Regions from separate parts of the Arthrobacter sp. StoSoilB22 genome, predicted to be linked through region 1. Evidence: riboswitches for the same ligand, from Rfam matches in the RefSeq annotation. Region 1 holds a riboswitch; each other region holds the start of a gene.
What was found. Region 1 has a riboswitch for thiamine pyrophosphate ahead of thiD (bifunctional hydroxymethylpyrimidine kinase/phosphomethylpyrimidine kinase). Riboswitches for the same ligand answer to the same signal wherever they lie in the genome.
Positions count from the first base shown of each region.

Region 2: another riboswitch for thiamine pyrophosphate. It lies ahead of thiO (glycine oxidase ThiO); the one in region 1 lies ahead of thiD (bifunctional hydroxymethylpyrimidine kinase/phosphomethylpyrimidine kinase).
Region 3: another riboswitch for thiamine pyrophosphate. It lies ahead of LDN70_RS18510 (ECF transporter S component); the one in region 1 lies ahead of thiD (bifunctional hydroxymethylpyrimidine kinase/phosphomethylpyrimidine kinase).

Region 1 covers NZ_AP024652.1:2,597,260-2,600,528, reverse strand. Annotated here, with positions in the region: gene LDN70_RS12100 (Rne/Rng family ribonuclease) at 1-1,233, shown strand, start outside; TPP riboswitch at 1,417-1,515, shown strand; gene thiD (bifunctional hydroxymethylpyrimidine kinase/phosphomethylpyrimidine kinase) at 1,506-3,050, shown strand.
Region 2 covers NZ_AP024652.1:3,026,772-3,030,040, forward strand. Annotated here, with positions in the region: gene LDN70_RS14035 (thiazole synthase) at 1-14, opposite strand, end outside; gene thiS (sulfur carrier protein ThiS) at 18-254, opposite strand; gene thiO (glycine oxidase ThiO) at 251-1,519, opposite strand; TPP riboswitch at 1,512-1,630, opposite strand; gene thiE (thiamine phosphate synthase) at 1,658-2,335, shown strand; gene LDN70_RS14055 (ferritin-like fold-containing protein) at 2,358-3,026, opposite strand; gene LDN70_RS14060 (TM2 domain-containing protein) at 3,183-3,269, shown strand, end outside.
Region 3 covers NZ_AP024652.1:3,992,055-3,995,323, reverse strand. Annotated here, with positions in the region: gene mnhG (monovalent cation/H(+) antiporter subunit G) at 1-88, shown strand, start outside; gene LDN70_RS18520 (DUF4235 domain-containing protein) at 148-408, opposite strand; gene LDN70_RS18515 (NUDIX hydrolase) at 444-1,121, opposite strand; TPP riboswitch at 1,352-1,488, shown strand; gene LDN70_RS18510 (ECF transporter S component) at 1,564-2,184, shown strand; gene LDN70_RS18505 (ABC transporter ATP-binding protein) at 2,184-3,269, shown strand, end outside.

The DNA of each region.
Region 1 (3,269 bases):
GACGTCAACACCGGCAAATTCACCGGCAGCGGTGGAAACCTTGAAGAAACGGTCACCAAAAACAACCTTGAAGCGGCCGAGGAAGTGGTGCGCCAGCTCCGTCTGCGCGACATCGGCGGCATCATCGTCATCGACTTCATCGACATGGTCCTCGAATCCAACCGCGACCTCGTCCTGCGACGCATGGTGGAGTGCCTGGGCCGGGACCGCACCAAGCACCAAGTGGCCGAGGTGACGTCCCTGGGCTTGGTCCAGATGACACGTAAGCGCATGGGCACCGGCCTTCTTGAGGTATTCGGTGAGCAGTGCGAGCATTGCGCCGGACGTGGCGTCGTCACTCATGACGAGCCCGTTGAACACCGGCGCGCCAACGTGGTGGCAGCCGAGCAACACCGCCCGCACTCCGAGGTACAGCAGCCAGCTGCACGGACGGAACGCAAACGCCGCCGCGGGAAGGGTGGGGGACAGGCCGTAGCCGAAACCCCTGCACAGGTCCATACGACCACGACTACCCCGGTTGCCCCCGCGACCCCGACTGAACCGCAGGATCCTGCCCGGCAGGCCAAGGCGGAGGCCACCAGGGCTGCCCTGGCAACCATTGCCGCTGCGGCGCACGCCGCGCACCTGCACGACGACGAAGTTCACCGTGCAGAAGAGCAGGCACGGGCGGCCGGCCAACACCAAGGGACGGCCGACGCCGGATCCGGAACCTCAGCCGGCAACGAAGCGGGGGCATCAGCACATGAAGCCGCCAACCGCGATGCAGCCGCCCAGGAAGCCAGGTCCACTCCGGTCCTGCGCTTCGGCGGAGAAGAAGTTGCGTTGCCGTTCGTGGAGCATCACGAGGAACCGCAGGCAAACAAGCCTGCCATGAGCCTGGACCTCCTGGCGGAAGCGTTCTCCCACCTTGGCGCCGCTCCGGCATCTGAGGAACAACCCGCTCCGCTGGCCGTACAGGAGCCTGCTGTGGCCCGGAAGGCTGACGCACCGGCGCGGGTTGAGGAAGATCCTGAGGCTTCGGCATCTCCGCAGGGTCGTCGTGGTCGTCGCAACCGCAGTGCCAGCCGGGCTCAGGGTGCGGCCAATGAAACCAGCGTCGAGCACCATGTGGTGACGGCCTCGGCCCCCCAGGGCTCGTCCCATGAGGCCAAGGCGCCCGTGGAGCCAGTCAAGAAGGCGCCGGCCTCCGAGCCCATCATTCTTGGGGTAGGGGTTCCAGCCTCGGAGCTTTAGTCACGGCCGAGCCGCTCTCCACGGCCAACATCGGCTGAAAGGGCCCTGCGCTACCTGCCTCCGGCGGTAGCGCAGGGCCCTTTCGCGTTGCCTTGAATCCGCGGCAGGGAACGCGTTCCACGGTCACATCCGGGCTCCCGGATGGTTCGGTACCTGCAGCACCAGGCTTCCCGGCTAGGCTAGGGGACTGACACGGGGTGCCGGGCGATGGGCCCGGCTGAGATCCAGACCCGTTGAACCTGTCCGGTTAGCACCGGCGAAGGGATGTCCTCATGACTGCATCACTACATTCATCTGTGTACCCGCTCCACTCGGTATACCCGCTGGACGCTCACACGTCAGCCCGCCAGGTCCCGCGCGTTCTCACTATTGCCGGTTCGGACCCTTCCGGCGGTGCCGGTATTCAGGCGGACCTGAAGAGCATTGCAGCGTTGGGTGGGTACGGCATGGCTGCCATTACGGCTCTCACCGCGCAAAACACAGTGGGGGTGAGCGCAGTCCACGTCCCTCCGGCGCATTTCCTGCGTCAGCAACTGGAAGCAATTAGCGGCGACATCATCGTTGATGCCGTCAAGATCGGAATGCTCGGCGATGCTGCCGTCATTGCCCAGGTCCGGGACTGGCTCGAAGAGGTGCGCCCCGCCGTCGTGGTTCTTGATCCGGTGATGGTGGCCACCAGTGGCGACCGGCTGCTGCGGGAGTCCGCGGAGAATGCCCTGCGTTCACTGCTACCCCTGGCCCACCTCATTACTCCCAATGTTCCTGAGCTTGCCATGCTGCTGGGGGAGCCTGAGGCAGCAGACTGGGCTTCGGCACTGGAGCAAGGCAAGCGGCTTGCTGCGGAGTACGGAAACACAGTTCTGGTCAAGGGTGGCCACTTGCCGGGCCCGGAATGCCCGGATGCCTTGGTGAACACCACAGGGCTTTTGTCACGGGATGTTGTGGAGGTATCAGGTCCCCGCGTGGCGACGCGCAACAGCCACGGAACCGGTTGCTCTCTTTCGTCCGCCCTGGCCACCGTCCAGGCCCGCACGGGCAACTGGGAAACATCACTGCGGGAAGTAAAGCCCTGGCTACTCGGAGCTTTGACAGCCTCGGCGGAACTCCAGGTAGGCCGGGGGAACGGTCCGGTGCATCACTTCCATCACCTCCAGCGAGCGTCAGCCCCGGGCGCCTTCGCTGCGGCTTTGTGGGAGGCGGCCGTTCCGGAACTCGAATCCATTCATGGACTTCCCTTTATTCAGCAACTCCAATCCGGCGAACTCCTTGAACGTGATTTCACTTACTACCTCGCCCAGGATGCGATCTACCTCAACGGGTACTCCCGGGTCTTGGCACGTGCCGGCGCCCTGGCCCCCACGGAAGAAGAGCAACTGTTCTGGGCCAGGTCATCGCAGCAATGCCTGGAGGTAGAGTCGGAGTTGCACAGGACGTGGCTAAGCAGCCGTGAAGCGCCGACCGCACTGGGGCCGGTCACCAAGTCCTACGTGGACCATTTGCTGGCAACGTCCGCTTCCGGCAGTTACGCCGTGGTTCTCGCCGCAATACTTCCTTGCTTCTGGTTGTACGCGGAGGTGGGGCGGCAGCTCCATGCCAATTACCTGAATGCGGGCGCCGCGGCGGACCATGCGTATGCCGACTGGCTGACGACCTACGCTGACGAGGACTTCGCCGCGGCAACGCGGAAAGCGATCAGCCTCACGGATGCTGCGGCGGTCGCGGCTTCTGATACGGAGAGGGCCGCGATGATGGAGGCCTTCACCCAGTCCTGCCGTTACGAGACCGCATTCTTCGATGCTCCCAGGCTGTTTGCCTGAGTTTGCCGGGCGTCACTTTGGCAGGGTTCCCTTGGGCGGATTCGATGCGATTGCGGGGACACTTCCGCGCGTCGCTGGCCGAATCGCGTTAATCTCGCGCAAACACGGTAGGCTGTATGGGCACGGTGCCGGGAGAGTCCGTATCAACTGGTGACGCAAGTCACGAGGTAGCCTCCGGACTCGGCCTCATTTGCAGACGAAGGTCAAACTAGCGTAATC
Region 2 (3,269 bases), 430 kb from region 1:
TTTGCTGTTGTCATGGTTCAGCCTCCTTGGACTGCTGTTACGAGTTCGAGTTCGTCTCCGTCGGCCAGCGCCGTCACGGCCCATTGGCTGCGGGGAACCACCTCGGAGTTACGTGCGACCGCGACTCCCAGCTTGCCGCCGTCGGCCGCTTGCCCGCGAGGGTCCAAGGCGCGGCCCGTGATCGCTGTGACGAGAGTGCTGACGGATGCGTCATCGGAGACTGCGTGATCGGTTCCGTTGAGTTTGATGTTCATGCTGTTTCCTTGGTGGGAGCGTGTGCTGCTGGTGTGAGTACTTGGGGAACTGAAGCGTTGCCCGCGAAGCGATCAGGCAGTAACGGAGCCCATCGAGGGTCCTTGGATCCGTTGATGAGTTCGCCCACGATCCTGGCGGCTACGGGAGTCAGGAGTACACCGTGGCGGAAGAATCCTGTAGCGATCACCAAGCCGTCAACGTCGCCGTGGGGCCCGCTGACCCGTCCAAGCAGGGGGGCGTTGTCCGGAGTGCCGGGGCGGGCGCGGGCAGTTGCTTCAAGGAGTTCCAGTTCCGCCACTGCGGGGACCAGAGTTTGGGCATCCCTCAGCAGTTGATAGACGCCGCCGGCCGAGACTGCGTTGGAAGTCGCTGACAACCGGTCTTCGCGTTGCGTCGCTCCGATCACCACGGTTCCGTCGTCCCGGGGAACGATGTAAACCGGAACGCCTCGAACCATCCCCCGAACAGTGGACGTCACCAAGGGCCGGAGCTTTTCGGGGACGCGAAGCCGGAGGATGTCGCCATAGACCGGCCGCACTGGAAGGGTCAGTCCTTCAGGGAGCCCCGACACGTGGGATGCCCCCAGCCCGTTGGCCACCACAGTCTCCGCGGCAAGGACCACGACTCCGGATTCGAGTTCCACTCCGGTGACCCGCCCGCCATCCCGCAGCACACCGCGCGCCGGGGAAAGAACGGCGAATCCGTCATCGGCCCCGGGCACCCAGGAGGCGTCGTCAGGCGAATGGTTAGCCAATCCAGCCAGGATGCAGGCGGCGAGCTTTCGCGGATCCACTTGGTGGTCGGCGGGAATGTCGAAAGCGCAGGAAATCTGCGGGCTAAGGAGCGGCTCGCGGTTCCTCGCGTCCCGCAGGGCAAGAGGTTCGACTCCCAAGCCAGCTGCGAGCTGTACGTTCCTGAGGTCTGCGAGCGCCCTGCGGTCGGCTGCGTCGGCACCCACGGCGAGGGTGGGCGTCGTGCGGTATCCGCTGCCCGCTCCCCCCAAGTGCAGTCTGTCCACGAAGGAGGGCCACAGCCGGGAAGACTCAATCATCAATTCCAGAAGGTCTTCCTCCTGGTAATGCAGTTCGCTGACGGGTGCAAGCATTCCGGCGGCGGCGAACGTTGCGCCCGAGGCCGGGGCGGGGTCGATCAGCACCACTGAACGGCCAAGTCGCCGGGCTTCATGAGCGATGCCCAGGCCTATGATGCCGCCGCCAATGACGGCCACGTCTGCCTGGATGGGGGTATGGCGGGGATCTGCCATTGGTTTCCTTCCCTACGCCGGTACTAGCCGGATCAGGTCAAGCGGTCGGCGCTGAAGCCCTCTCAGCCGGACAGTCATATGACGAATGTCGCGGCTCCCGCAGTACGTGCCCAGTTTAGAGGAACTACTCTGGTTTCCATGACCCAGCCTGACGCCCTCGCCTCTGCCCGCCTCTATTTGTGCACTGATGCCCGTCAACGGCAGGGCGATTTTGAAGACTTTGTGGACGCCGCTTTCGCCGGTGGTGTGGACATCATCCAGCTCCGCGACAAGACGCTGGAAGCTGCCGAGGAGCTTGAAATGCTGGCCGTTTTGCGGAGCGTCGCACAACGGCACGGACGGCTGTGGGCTGTCAACGACCGGGCCGATGTTGCCAGTATTTCCGGGGCTCCCGTGTTCCACATCGGTCAGAAGGACCTGCCTCTGACGGCCGCCCGCACACTCCTGCCGAATGTCACCGGCATCGGTCTTTCCACCCACACACCGGAACAAATCGACGCGGCAATTGCTACCGCCCAAGGCCCCTTGGGACTGGACTACTTCTGTGTGGGTCCGGTCTGGGCAACGCCCACCAAACCCGGGCGCGCGGCTGTGGGTCCGGGTTTGGTCACATATGCCGCAGAGGCACAGAAACGTGCAGGCGACGTGACGACACTTCCGTGGTTCGCCATTGGCGGCATCGACCACAGCAACGTTGAACAGGTGGTCGCCGCGGGGGCCAGCCGCATCGTCGTCGTGCGCGCCATCACGGAGGCAACAGACCCGACGGCGGCAGCGAAGTCGCTGCTGCAGGCGTTGGACACCGTTGAGCCCTAGCCGGTCCTGAGCTGGCCGGCGTCTACGCTGTCAGGCCAAGGCCCGTCATCCGGCGGGAATGCTTCCCGGCGAGTTCCGTCGTCAGCCGTTTCACCTCAGCACGCGAGTCCCCTCCGCTTCTCAGCGTTGGGCCCAGCCGCGGGTGCTCCATGCCGACGCGTTGCACCTGCGTCAAGGCCTCTCCCACCAGGCGGCGGCCCCACAGTGCAAGGCGCGATGCCAGGCGTGGGTCATCACTCAGGGCCCTCCTCAGCAGAACCCGAAGGACTTCAGTGGCTTGATCGGGGGAAGCCACCCGTTCAACAAAATGCTGCGTTTGTGGGTCAAGGAACATCGCGACAGCCCTGTAGAAGTCCGACGACACAGTGTCGATCACATAGGCCTTCATGACGGATTCGAACCAGTCTCCCGGTTTGGTGCGCTCGTGGAAATGGTCGAAGGAACGCTGGAACGGCAGCATCGCATGTTCGGGGTCGACCCCCATCTCCACCAATCGATCGCTGAGGAGCGCGAAGTTGCCGTAGGCACCCACAGCGATCTTCGCCAGCACTGACCTGTCATGAAGGGTGGGAGCATAACGGGAGTCCAGCGAGAGCCGTCCGAAAGCAGACAGCTCGCCATAGGCCATGGCTCCAAGCAACTCCGCTGAGAGTTCCCTGGCAGAGGCTGCGGCGTCCGGGGATATGCCCATGAACCCAGCCTATCCCTGGCCGGGCATGAGATTCCCGGGGTTTGCGTTCTGCTTCCGGCCTCGTTCCTACTAGGCTGGCTCGACGTGAGTTGACTGCCATGTGCCCTGCATACCGCCCGTCCTCCTCCTCGCACCCACTTCACTGAAGGAATTTCCATGAGTCACCCGAGTTACCCGCCCGCGCCCCAAAACGATGCCGGATCAGGAGTTCCGCAGGTCCCGGCCGCGCCTTATGCTTACGGC
Region 3 (3,269 bases), 1.4 Mb from region 1:
TGGACACCGGGAGAAGCTCACCAAGGATGAACTGGAGGCCGTGGTCCAAAGGGCGGCTGCCGGCCAGGAACCGCGGAGCGACAGCTAGCAGCAGCAACGACGAACGCCGGGTCACCTGCAGGTGACCCGGCGTCGTGGTTTGGATGCCTAGACGATGTCGTGGCTCTTGGCGAAGCGCGCGATGGCCCGCTGGGTGCCCCGGCTCGCCAGGACTTGGATGAGCGTGCTGACAAAGGCGGAGATCAAAGCGAAGGTTAAGGCCGAGCGCAGGCTGGTTTCTGCGTCGTCATGACCAAGGGGGGGCTTGTTGCCTGTTGCCTTTTCCCACCCTTTGTTGACGAGTTTGGTGCCCACGAAGCCTGCCCCGAGGCTTACTCCGGCACCGATCAGCTTAAAGAAGAGGTTCATGTCCCCAGCCTAGCTGGCTACACCCATCGCACGCGTTAGCGACGGTTTTCCCGCTCCTTAAGGAACGCTGCCATGGAGCCCACCGGCGCCAGCACCGGGACGACGCTGTGCTCGGCCGTCCAAACCTGGTCAACTGTTCCGAACCCGGCAAGTTCCTTGAGGAGGTAATAGGTTGGCGGCATCAACTTCAAAGTGCCGGCCGCTTCCGCTGCAAGAATCTCCGCCACAGGCATCCACAATGATTGCCAAGCCTCGGTTGTTTGGTGTTGGGGCGTAGCACCAGCTGTTGGCTTGGCAATGTAGAAGAAGGTGTCGAAGCGCTTGGGCATGTCCGCGGGCGTGATCCAGTTGGCCCACGGGCGGAGGTGTCCGGCTTCGATGGTGAGCCCGGCCTCCTCCTGAACTTCGCGGATGGCCGCAGTGAGTATTCTCCCGGCGTTCCTCACGGCTTCGGCAGGATCCGCGCCCACGGAGCTCTGGTTCCATTCTGACGCGTGGCGTTGAAGCAATTCCTCCGGGTAGTCCCACCCGGACCCGTCCGCGGAGTCCACACGTCCTCCCGGGAAGACCACCATTCCGGCCGCGAAGTCCATGGTGCTGACCCTGTGTTGGACGAAGGCTTCGAGCCCGGCAGGGGCATCACGGAGCAGGATGACGCTTGCGGCCAGACGTGGTTGGGGCACAGCGCTATGGGTGGTGGGAAGGTTCGTCATGACGTGTGCCCCTTTGCCGCGGTGAAGTCTGCTGGTTCATTCTCTCAGGTCCCGTTGTGTGGCCCGGTGTGCATGGAATGGTGTGGGTTTAGGGTGCAGAGTGGGCCTCGCAACGCGCACGGGGGTCAGCACTGTGCTCCGCCGCGGCTGATTGTGACTGAATGCCGCCCAACGGACCAGCGCCCGCCGCGGACTCAGGTGTAAACTGAACCAGCCCATCAGGGCAGATTTGATAACGACAGGGGAGCGCCGCCGTCGGACTCTGCAGAGATGCAGGAGACGCGAGGGCGCTGAGAGTGCGGATAGCCGCAGACCCTCGAACCTGATCCGGTTAGTACCGGCGCAAGGGAGTCGAGCTTCTCAGAGTGTCCGGATCCGGGCGGCGCAGGCCAGCTGGATGACGGGTAGCACTTTCCCCTCCTGTAACCTCAGGAGGCAGAAAATGACCACGGTAAACGTGAAGAAGACCAGTTATAACTGGCGTGTTGTAGACATTGTTGTGGCGGCTTTGATCGCCATTGCCGGCGGCGTGATTTTCTGGGCATGGTCCCAGGGCGCCGCACTGGTCTCCATCCCCATGAATGCGACGTATCCGCCGCTCACCGGTCTGATCGCCGGCGGCTGGATGATCCCTGCGGTCCTGGGCATGCTCATTATCCGCAAGCCGGGTGCAGCGCTGTTCTGCGAGGCTGTTGCCGCCACGGGTGAGCTCATCATGGGTTCGCAGTACGGCACCACGGTGCTCATCTCCGGCATTTTGCAGGGCCTGGGCGCCGAACTCATCTTCGCGGCGTTCCGGTACAAGAAGTTCAACCTGCCCACTGCTCTCCTTGCGGGCGCCGGCGCGGGTCTCTTCTGCGGCCTAAACGACTCCTTCCTGCCCTGGGGCTGGAACATCGCTTACGAGGCCATCGACAAGCTGGCCTACATCACCTTCACCACGATCTCCGGGGCGATCATCGCGGGCGCACTCTCGTGGATTGCGACGCGCGGGCTGGCCAAGACCGGGGTGCTGAGCTCCTTTGCCTCGCGCAAGGCCGCTTCGGAGCCAGTCTTCAACTGATGTCCGCCACACTTAGCGGCGCGGTGCAGCCTGCTGCCATCTCCGCCGAGGGCTGGGGGTGGCGGCATGCAGGCCGGGCCCAAGCTGCCATTGAGGGCCTGGACCTTCGGATTGAACCGGGGGAGCGCGTGCTGCTGCTGGGTCCTTCGGGTGCGGGCAAGTCCACGCTCCTGCATGCCCTTGCCGGGGTTCTGGGGGACGAGGAAGACGACTCGGATGAGACCGGCTCCCTGCTGATTGACGGCGTCGCGCCCCGCGAGCAGCGTGGCCGGGCCGGGCTGATGCAGCAGGACCCTGAGACACAGGTGGTCCTCTCGCGCGTGGGTGACGACGTCGCCTTCGGCGCGGAGAACCTCGCCGTCCCAAGGGACGAGATCTGGGAACGCGTCCATGAAGCGCTCGACGACGTGGGGTTGCGTACCGCGGCAGGCGGCGGTTTGGCGTTGGATCACCCGACGGCGGCACTCTCCGGTGGACAGAAGCAGCGCCTGGCGCTGGCCGGCATTTTGGCGATGCGACCCGGCCTGATCCTGCTGGACGAACCAACAGCAAACTTGGACCCGGCGGGCGTTCTGGAGGTCCGGGATGCGGTAGGGCGGTGCCTGGACAAGACCGGCGCCACCCTTGTTGTGGTGGAACACCGAGTGTCCGTGTGGAAGGACCTGGTGGACCGGATTGTGGTCCTGCAGCCAGGGTCAACAAAGGCGGCGGGCTCGGACGGCTTGGGAGCGGGCCGGGCTACAGGGGGCGTCCTCTTGGACGGGCCGCCGGACCAGGTACTTTCTGAAGCCCGCACCATGCTGATGTCAGCCGGCGTCTGGGTGCCGGGATATGTTCCGGCGACCCGGGAACGGCGGAATGATCCCCACGCCGAACCCCACACCGCGCAGCTCCTCCTCGCGGCGCAGGACCTCGCAGTTTCCCGGGAAAAGCCACGACGCAAGAGGTTCAAGACCATCCCACCCGTGCCGGTTCAAACGGGCATCAGTGCACAGGTCAGGGCAGGCCAAGCGCTGACCATCACGGGTCCGAACGGTGCCGGCAAATCCACTTTCGCGCTCACGTTCGCCGGCCTTCTTGCGCCG